One region of the Shewanella sp. SM68 genome, then DNA from elsewhere that is predicted to be linked to it. Evidence: predicted binding sites of a transcription regulator. Region 1 holds the regulator's gene; the other holds the start of a gene.
What was found. The regulator sigma-54, encoded in region 1, starts transcription at its own class of promoters, with help from an activator protein. The targets are predictions, from matches to a motif close to GTTGGCACGNNNNTNGNNT.
Positions count from the first base shown of each region.

Region 2: glnA (glutamate--ammonia ligase) is a predicted target of sigma-54. The motif match lies at 2,554-2,572, and genes of this name have one in related genera.

Region 1 covers NZ_JAKKRU010000005.1:255,636-260,498, reverse strand. Annotated here, with positions in the region: gene lptC (LPS export ABC transporter periplasmic protein LptC) at 1-230, shown strand, start outside; gene lptA (lipopolysaccharide transport periplasmic protein LptA) at 217-771, shown strand; gene lptB (LPS export ABC transporter ATP-binding protein) at 768-1,499, shown strand; gene L5M40_RS10890 (RNA polymerase factor sigma-54) at 1,607-3,085, shown strand; gene hpf (ribosome hibernation promoting factor) at 3,114-3,401, shown strand; gene ptsN (PTS IIA-like nitrogen regulatory protein PtsN) at 3,404-3,847, shown strand; gene rapZ (RNase adapter RapZ) at 3,844-4,698, shown strand; gene L5M40_RS10870 (HPr family phosphocarrier protein) at 4,685-4,863, shown strand, end outside.
Region 2 covers NZ_JAKKRU010000011.1:109,929-114,791, forward strand. Annotated here, with positions in the region: gene typA (translational GTPase TypA) at 1-1,660, opposite strand, end outside; gene glnA (glutamate--ammonia ligase) at 2,660-4,069, shown strand; gene L5M40_RS17345 (hypothetical protein) at 4,395-4,863, opposite strand, start outside.

The DNA.
Region 1 (4,863 bases):
TATTAGAAAATAATGTTATTATCGATGCCATTAGCCCAGAAGAACCGATTCAGACCTTGTCCACCAGTTATCTGGAACTCGATCTCAACACTATGATAATGACCTCTGACCGTACCATTTACGTCACAGGGAAAGATTTTAATATTCAAGGCCAAGGCCTTTATGCCGACCTCAACGCGCAAGAAGTGCAATTGACCAGTCAGGTAGTAGGAACATATGAAGCAAAATAACGTATTACTTGCCAGCCTAATGCTAATTATGAGCATGAGTGCTTTCGCGAAAGTCGGCGACTTAAAGCAAGAAGTCAAAATTAAAGCTGTGAGCCAAACTGCGGATATCAAAAACAACCAGATCATCTTCTTTGGTCCGGTGGAAGTTACCCAAGGCTCAATAAAAATCCAAGCAAATGAACTGCGTGCATTTTCCGCTGAAGGTGAAAATAGCAAAACTTTGGTCGCCACAGGCAACCCTGCTACGTATAGCCAAATATTAGACGATGGCCGCCCAGCATCGGCAAGCGCGAAAGAAATTCGTTACGATATGGCAAGCCGCACCTTAACACTGAAAGGTATGGCGTCATTAGATCAAGCGGGTAGCCAAGTTACAGGCAATTTAATCCGCTATAACATGATTCAACAGAAATTGATGGCCGAGAGTACTGGCAGTGGTGACGATCGCGTGATCACTATTATTCAGCCAGAAAACTATCAAGATGATGCTAAATCAGATGCTCCAGCGGATAAACCTGTGAAAAAGCAGGACTCTAAATGACCCAAATCACCTTAAGAGCACAAAATCTGGCGAAAAGTTACAAGAGTCGCCAAGTGGTTAAAGACGTCAGTCTGACGGTAAAAACCGGTCAAGTCGTTGGCCTACTCGGTCCAAACGGTGCAGGTAAAACCACGACCTTTTACATGGTTGTCGGGCTAGTGAAGAGCGATAAGGGACATATCTTTATCGACGATGATGATTTAACCGCAGATCCTATGCATCTGCGTGCCCGCAAAGGCATAGGTTACTTACCGCAGGAAGCCAGTATCTTTCGTAAGCTAACTGTTCATGACAACATCATGGCCGTACTGCAAACTCGTAAAGAACTTAAAAACGAAGAACGAGAAGAAGAACTAGAACATCTGCTCGAAGAGTTTCATATCACCCACATCCGTGACAGCCAAGGCATGTCATTGTCGGGTGGCGAACGTCGTCGCGTCGAAATTGCGCGGGCTTTAGCCGCTAATCCTAAGTTCATTTTGCTCGATGAACCGTTTGCCGGCGTCGATCCTATTTCGGTTATCGACATCAAGAAGATTATCGAACAACTCAAAAGTCGCGGCCTTGGCGTACTGATCACAGACCATAATGTCCGCGAGACATTAGATGTATGTGAACATGCTTATATTGTGAGTCACGGAAACCTGATTGCCGAAGGAACTCCAGCAGAGATCTTAGACAATCAGCAAGTTAGGGCTGTGTACTTAGGTGAACAATTCAGGCTATAGTTAATCGAGCGAAGCCTATGGAGACAATTTATACCGCCATTAGGCTTCACTCAAGATAATATTAAGCGACCTTATCCAACAATAATAACGTAGGGATCAGCGGTAACATGAAAGCGTCACTCCAGCTCAAACTGGGTCAACAGTTAACCATGACGCCACAATTACAACAGGCCATACGTCTGTTGCAACTGTCGTCATTAGAACTGCAGCAAGAGATCCAGCAAGCATTAGATTCTAATCCCCTTCTCGAGCTGGAAGAGGATCAATTCGACGCCACTAAAACCCCTGTAAACCAAACGCTATCCGATACGGATTTCAGTGAATCTAGCACTCTGCCACCAGAAAAAGACAGCTCCACCATAGACACGGCAGAGTCGCTAACCAAAGAATCCATACCCGATGAGCTCCCCATGGACACCACATGGGATGAAGTGTTTACCGCCTCCCCAAACTCAGGCCCCGGCGGCAGTCGTGAAGACGATATGCCCTTCCAAGGCGAGACCAGTGAAGGTTTGTACGAACACTTAGAATGGCAAAAAAACCTCACGCCGTTTTCTGAAACCGATTTAGCCATTGCCACCGCCATTATTGATGCCATCGACGATCAGGGCTATCTCACCCAAAGCACTGAAGAAATTCTCGAAGCCATGGGCAATCCTGAAGTTGAGCTTGACGAAGTCGAAGCCGTACTCAAGCGTATTCAGCATTTTGATCCCATAGGCGTTGCCGCCCGCGATTTAAGTGAATGCCTGCTGATCCAACTGTCGCATTTCGCCGCTGATACTCCCAACCTAGAAAACGCCCGTATGCTGATCAAAGATCATTTAGATCTGATCGCCGCCCGTGATTTTAGGTTATTGATGCGTAAGACTAAATTAAAAGAAGATGAATTAAGGGATGGTATAGCACTTATCCAAACCCTCAATCCTCGCCCAGGTTTGTTGATCACGCCCAATAATGACGAATACGTTATCCCAGATGTGTCTGTGTCGAAGAAAAATGGCCGCTGGGTCGTTGAGCTTAATCCTGACTGCATGCCAAAAATCAATGTAAATCAACATTATGCTTCTATGGCACGCAGTACCAAAAACCAAGCCGATAGCCAATTTATTCGCGGCCATCTGCAAGAGGCTAAATGGTTTATTAAGAGCTTAGAAAGCCGTAACGATACTTTGCTTAAAGTTGCTAATTGCATAGTGCAATATCAGCAAGGTTTCTTTGAGTATGGTGAAGAAGCCATGAAGCCTATGGTGCTTAACGATATTGCCGAAGCGGTAGAAATGCATGAGTCCACCATCTCACGGGTCACAACTCAAAAATACATGCATACCCCTAAGGGACTTTTTGAACTAAAATACTTCTTCTCTAGCCACGTCGGTACTGACGATGGTGGTGAGTGCTCATCCACAGCAATCAGAGCCTTTATAAAGAAACTGGTTGCAGCGGAAAACCAGAAAAAACCATTAAGCGATAGTAAGATGGCACAACTTCTGGCAGAACAAGGGATCAACGTAGCCCGCAGAACCATTGCGAAGTACCGAGAGGCTATGCTTATTCCACCTTCTAATCAGCGTAAAAGTTTATAACCTACAGTGGATATCGGAGGACGTTTCTATGCAAATAAACCTAAGTGGACACCATGTCGAAATTACCGAATCGTTACGTGCATATGTAGAAGAAAAGTTTTCAAAACTTGAACGCCATTTCGAACAGATCAATAATGTGCACGTTGTGCTCAATGTTGAGAAAATGCAACAGATTGCTGAAGCGAGAATAAACCTCATAGGTGGTGAAGTTTTTGCTACTTCAGAGCATGCTGACATGTATGCCGCTATAGACGCCCTGATTGACAAGCTTGACCGTCAGGTTATTAAACACAAAGAGAAGTTAACAAAACACTAATAATGGAACTTTGTACCATACTGCGGCCGGAGTGCACTACCTGCGCCACTCCGGGCAGCAAGAAAAAGGTACTGGAACTCATCAGCGACTTAGTCGCTGCCCAGTACCCGACCCTCTCATCTCAAGAGATATTCGAAAGCCTAGTGGCGCGCGAAAAGATGGGGAGCACAGGTATAGGTAACGGCATCGCCATTCCACATGGTCGACTAGCCGATATAGATCAGCCCATTGCCATACTAATTAAGTGTGAAGAGCCGATAGCATTTGATGCTATCGATAAGCAACCTGTTGATATTTTATTTGCACTACTGGTGCCTGCAGACCAATGTCAGCAGCACTTAAGTACCTTGTCTTGCATGGCCGAAAAGCTGAGCGACAAGCAAATATTAAAGCAATTACGCAAGACGCATGATGAAACGGAACTCTATCAGGTAATCACTGGATGAAACTGGTCATAGTGTCGGGCCGCTCAGGCTCAGGCAAATCTGTCGCCCTTAGGGTACTCGAAGATCTCGGCTATTATTGTGTCGATAACCTTCCCTTGCCATTGATTGGCAGTTTGCTTGAGCAACTCAAAGGCAGTAACGATCTCGTCGCCATCAGTGTCGACGTGCGTAACATGCCTGAGCAGGATAAGGTCTTAGTGAAACAACTCGCTAGCCTACCTCCAGATACTGAGTTAACGAGCTTCTTCCTTAACTCCAGCGATAAAATTCTGCTTAAGCGTTACAGCGAAACCCGCCGTTTGCATCCTTTGTCGAAGAGCCGAGTCTCTTTGCAAGAAGCGATAAAGCTGGAGGGAAAACTGCTCGAGCCTATGTCAAAACTGGTCGATCACTACATAGATACGTCGAATTTGAATATCTATGATTTAAGTGACCAAGTCAGACAAATTCTCCTTGGTAGTGTCGATAAAGAACTCGTGATCAACTTCGAGTCCTTTGGCTTTAAGCACGGAATGCCCACCGAAGCCGACTTTATGTTCGATGTGCGCTTCCTGCCCAATCCCCACTGGGAGTTGGCGCTGCGGCCATTGACTGGCTTAGATGAACCCGTAGCTGAGTTCTTAAATCGCCAACCACTGGTCAATAAGTTCATCTGGCAAATCGAAAATTTACTGGAGACTTGGCTGCCACACCTCGAGCGTAACAATCGCAGTTATTTAACGGTAGCCATTGGCTGCACAGGTGGACAGCACAGATCGGTTTACGTCGCAGAGCAATTGGCAAAACGCTTTAGTAACGGTAAACATAAAGTGTATGCCCGTCATCGAGAGCTCAACAATGCCAAAGCTTGAACGTCAGATAACTATCTGTAATAAGCTCGGTTTACATGCCCGTGCCGCCACTAAGTTGGTGGTACTGGCTTCCGAGTTTGATGCGACCATCACCTTAATCCAAGGCGATAAACAAGCATCGGCCGCCAGTGTGCTTGGCTTGCTGATGCTTGAAACTGGCATGGG
Region 2 (4,863 bases), on a different contig from region 1:
CTTCGTCAGTACCAGAAGCACGCATGTTGGTCAGCTGCTTACCTTTCAAACAGTTAACTGTCAGATCGTTTGAGCGAGCGTGAATACCAACCACTTGGCCTTCGTATACTTCAGCGGCATGGCCGATAAAGAGACGACCACGATCTTGCAGACCGAACAGTGCGAAGGTCAATGCCTTACCCGTTGCGTTAGAGATCAATACGCCGTTAGCGCGTTGACCGATATCGCCACCTTTGTGCGGACCATAATGGTCGAATGAGTGATAAATTAGACCAGTACCAGAAGTCGCTGTCATAAACTCAGTTTGGAAACCGATTAAACCACGGCTTGGGATGATGAAGTCGATACGTACACGACCTTTACCATCAAGCTGCATGTCTTTCATTTCAGCTTTACGGGTACCTAATTTCTCGATTACTGTGCCTTGATCTTCTTCTTCAACGTCAACAGTCAACGTTTCAAATGGTTCACACAGTTCACCGTCGATAGTTTTCAGAATAACTTCTGGACGTGATACGGCTAACTCGTAACCTTCACGACGCATGTTTTCAATCAAGATTGATAAATGCAATTCACCACGGCCAGATACACGGAAGCGATCTGGACTTTCTGTTTCTTCAACACGCAGTGCCACGTTGTGGACTAATTCTGTTTGCAGACGCTCCAGAATGTTACGTGAAGTCACATACTTACCTTCTTTACCTGCAAAAGGTGAAGTATTAACCTGGAAAGTCATGGTCAGAGTAGGTTCATCAACAGTCAAAGGTGGCATAGCTTCTACTGCACCAACGGCACAGATAGTGTCAGAAATTTTCAGCTCGCCTAAACCAGTGATAGCAACGATGTCGCCAGCGTTAGCAATTTCAACTTCAGTACGGTCTAGACCCATGTAACCTAATACTTGTCCCATTTTACCGTTACGAGTTTTGCCATCAGCGCCAATAATAGTCACTTGTTGGTTCGTTTTAACGCTACCACGCTTGATGCGGCCGATACCGATAACACCCACGTATGAGTTGTAGTCGATTTGCGAAATTTGCATCTGGAACGCGCCTTCGGCGTCAGCATCTGGGAAAGATACTTTTTCAACGATAGTTTGGAACAGCGGCGTCATATCATCGCTCGCTACATCCGGATCTAAAGTTGCAAAACCGTTTAACGCAGAAGCGTAAACGATTGGGAAATCTAGCTGCTCGTCAGTTGCACCTAAGTTATCGAACAGGTCGAATACTTGGTCAATAACCCAATCTGGGCGTGCACCTGGACGGTCAATTTTGTTGATAACAACGATTGGCTTTAGGCCTTGAGCAAACGCTTTCTTCGTTACGAAGCGAGTTTGTGGCATTGGACCGTCAACGGCATCAACCAGCAATAATACTGAGTCAACCATAGACAGAACACGCTCAACCTCACCACCGAAATCGGCGTGGCCTGGGGTATCAACGATGTTAATACGGTAGTCGTTCCACTTGATGGCAGTATTCTTTGCCAGAATCGTGATCCCACGTTCCTTTTCAAGATCGTTGGAGTCCATCACCCGCTCAGTGGCTTCTCCTCGGGTTGCAAGGGTGCCTGACTGTGACAGCAACTTGTCTACCAGGGTCGTTTTGCCATGGTCAACGTGTGCAATAATGGCGATGTTACGTAAATTCTCTAGCACGGATAAACCTCTTACCATCAAACAAAAATAGGGATATTTCAGTAATTCGTTATGGTGATCTAGCTCGATCTACCACAATAAAAAGCGTGCCATTCTACTCCAGAGCTGCCTTGGCGCACAGGATTATTTTTGAACACTTATAAAACAATCTGCCAATCCTTGGGTAATTTCCGTCAATCATCCACTGAGTGAAATCCTCTGTAGCCAGAGTTAACGCTCTGTTTAATTGCCATATTCGTAGGAAAAATCCGAGTTAAGCAGCTGAATTTGCTATTTTTCGTATTCAATGTTAGCACTGCTAATGTCGATTTAAGCATCAGCAAAATCGACTTAGATACAGAGAAATTACCACGTGAACACACTGCAATAAATTCTGCGGCACACTTAATCTAACGTTCATGTTGGCGTTTACACCCGATGACATTAAGACTCACTTCATTGTCACGGGATACCTTTTTACGCATCACTGATTTCACTTGGTCTGTGAACAGCAAAGACATTTCGCACATTAGAACGAACTCTTTCCTAATAATATGATAATAAACCACTATTGGATTGATAATGCGTGGCATAGTTGGACAGACTAGCGTGGTTTTATGACAATTATGCGGTGGTAAATAGTCCCGATCGGAGCTGAAAGTATGTGTGAGCTTCACAGAGGCAGTACTTACTGAGACTGTGAAAGCCAAAGCGTTATTGCCATCTCAGTGCCATATAAGCGGTGCATGTTATCGCTGTGCATCCCAGCTTAAGGTTTGCATGAATCAATTCAGTGCGCACCAAAATGGAGTAATGCACCAAAATGCCACAGACAAAAGCACTATTATGGTGCACACGCGAATCCAATTAAGTGCAACAAAGATTTTAAATCATGTTAATCAGTAAGTTAAATTATTGGCATGGATATCGCTTTATAGCTCGTAAGTTTGGCTCAAGATAAATCACTTGAGTTAAAAGATTATAGAAGGGGCATCCCTTTACCCTACCGGAGGCTTGAGAATGTCAGTTGAATCAGTTTTAAAGCAACTTGAAGAATTAGAAGTTAAGTTCGTTGATTTACGTTTTACCGACACTAAAGGTAAAGAGCAGCACGTATCTATTCCTTCTCATCAGGTAGATGCTGATTTCTTCGAAGACGGCAAAATGTTTGACGGTTCTTCTATCGCAGGTTGGAAAGGCATTAACGAATCAGACATGGTACTGATGCCAGATCCAACAACATTCGTACTGGATCCTTTCACCGAAGAAACTACAGCGCTGATCCGTTGTGACATTCTTGAACCCGGTACCATGACAGGTTACGACCGTGACCCACGCTCAATTGCTAAAAAAGCAGAAGCTTACCTGATCTCTACTGGTATCGCTGATACTGTATTGATTGGACCAGAACCAGAATTCTTCCTATTTGACGATGTCCGTTTCGGTACTGACATGTCAGGTTGTTTCGTTAAGATCGACGCTAAAGAAGCGGCTTGGAACTCAGGCACTAGCTACGAAGGCGGCAACACAGGTCACCGTCCATTTGTTAAAGGTGGTTACTTCCCAGTTGCACCGGTTGACTCATCACAAGACCTACGTAGCGCTATGTGTTTAGTGCTCGAAGAAATGGGCCAAGTGGTTGAAGCGCATCACCACGAAGTGGCGACTGCAGGTCAAAACGAAATCGCCACTCGCTTCAACACCTTGACTAAGAAAGCGGATGAAATCCAAATTCTGAAGTACGTAGTGCACAACATGGCACACGCTTACGGTAAGACTGCGACTTTCATGCCTAAACCCATCGTTGGTGACAACGGTAGCGGCATGCACGTTCACCAATCTCTGGCGAAAGACGGTGTTAACTTGTTCGCTGGCGACAAATACGCAGGTTTAAGTGAAACGGCGCTGTACTACATTGGTGGTATCATCAAGCACGCTCGCGCGCTGAACGCTTTCACTAACCCAAGCACTAACTCTTACAAGCGTTTAGTGCCACACTTTGAAGCACCTGTTATGTTGGCCTACTCTGCCCGTAACCGCTCTGCATCAATCCGTATTCCAGTGGTACCAAGCCCTAAAGGCCGTCGTATCGAAGCACGTTTCCCAGATCCACATGCAAACCCATACTTAGGTTTCGCAGCGCTGCTGATGGCGGGTCTTGACGGTATCCAAAACAAGATCCACCCAGGTGAAGCGATGGACAAAGATCTGTACGATCTGCCTCCAGAAGAAGCAGCTGAAATCCCACAAGTGGCAACGTCATTAGAAAACGCCCTTGAAAATCTGCAAGCTGACCATGAGTTCCTGACAAAAGGCGGCGTGTTCAGTGAAGATTTCATCCAATCTTATATCGTACTGAAAACAGCAGAAGCTGAGCGCGTAGCACGTACAACTCACCCACTTGAGTTTGAAATGTACTACAGCCTGTAATGGCTATCGCTATACAACCGGCTCGCTTTATGTAATTGATACAGAAAATATAAAAGCCTCGATAGCAACGCTATCGGGGCTTTTTGTATTTTGAAGGTATATACAACTTTGATTCTGATTCAATCATCGCGTTGTTCTCTAAATAGGCATCATCGCCAACCACTCTTTTATCATTCAGAGAAGGCACGCCAGACACCGCGGCAACAGCAACAATAGAGATAGATGGTTAAAAACCGATCTAAATTAAACGAGGGTGCGGCATAAAACCACCTATATAGTCGGAAGTTAACTACCGCGCCATTATTGTTAAGTGTCCACGCTTTATTCAACTAGGCTGGGGATTGTCAGGGGCAAAATCTACCAGTTGGGCTGGTTCGCCTGACTCAAATGACGCAAATGGTACGCCATCTAACACGCGCTCATTTTTAAATACACGGATTTCAGAATCAGGTAACTGCGTCATCAGCAATGACAAGATAGTGTGCATCTTATCCAATGGGCAATGAAGACGAATACTTGCGCGTAAGCCCATTGTTCGTACATCCGATTGGCAGGCAATAAATGGACGATTCCGCGTTACCTTAATCAAATGACGATGCCCATTTTTTATAGGGCTCTCGTAAGTAGTCTCTATATTTTTAAAACCAGTAAAGAAAAATGCCATCACGGCAAAACTACCTGCACCGACCAAGGCGGCCGGGCCTAAAAAGGCCACCCCGACAATACAAACCACCACTCCAAACCAAGCCAGCCCCCGCACTACCGCGTAGGCTGCATCCGGAATCGCGTCATGA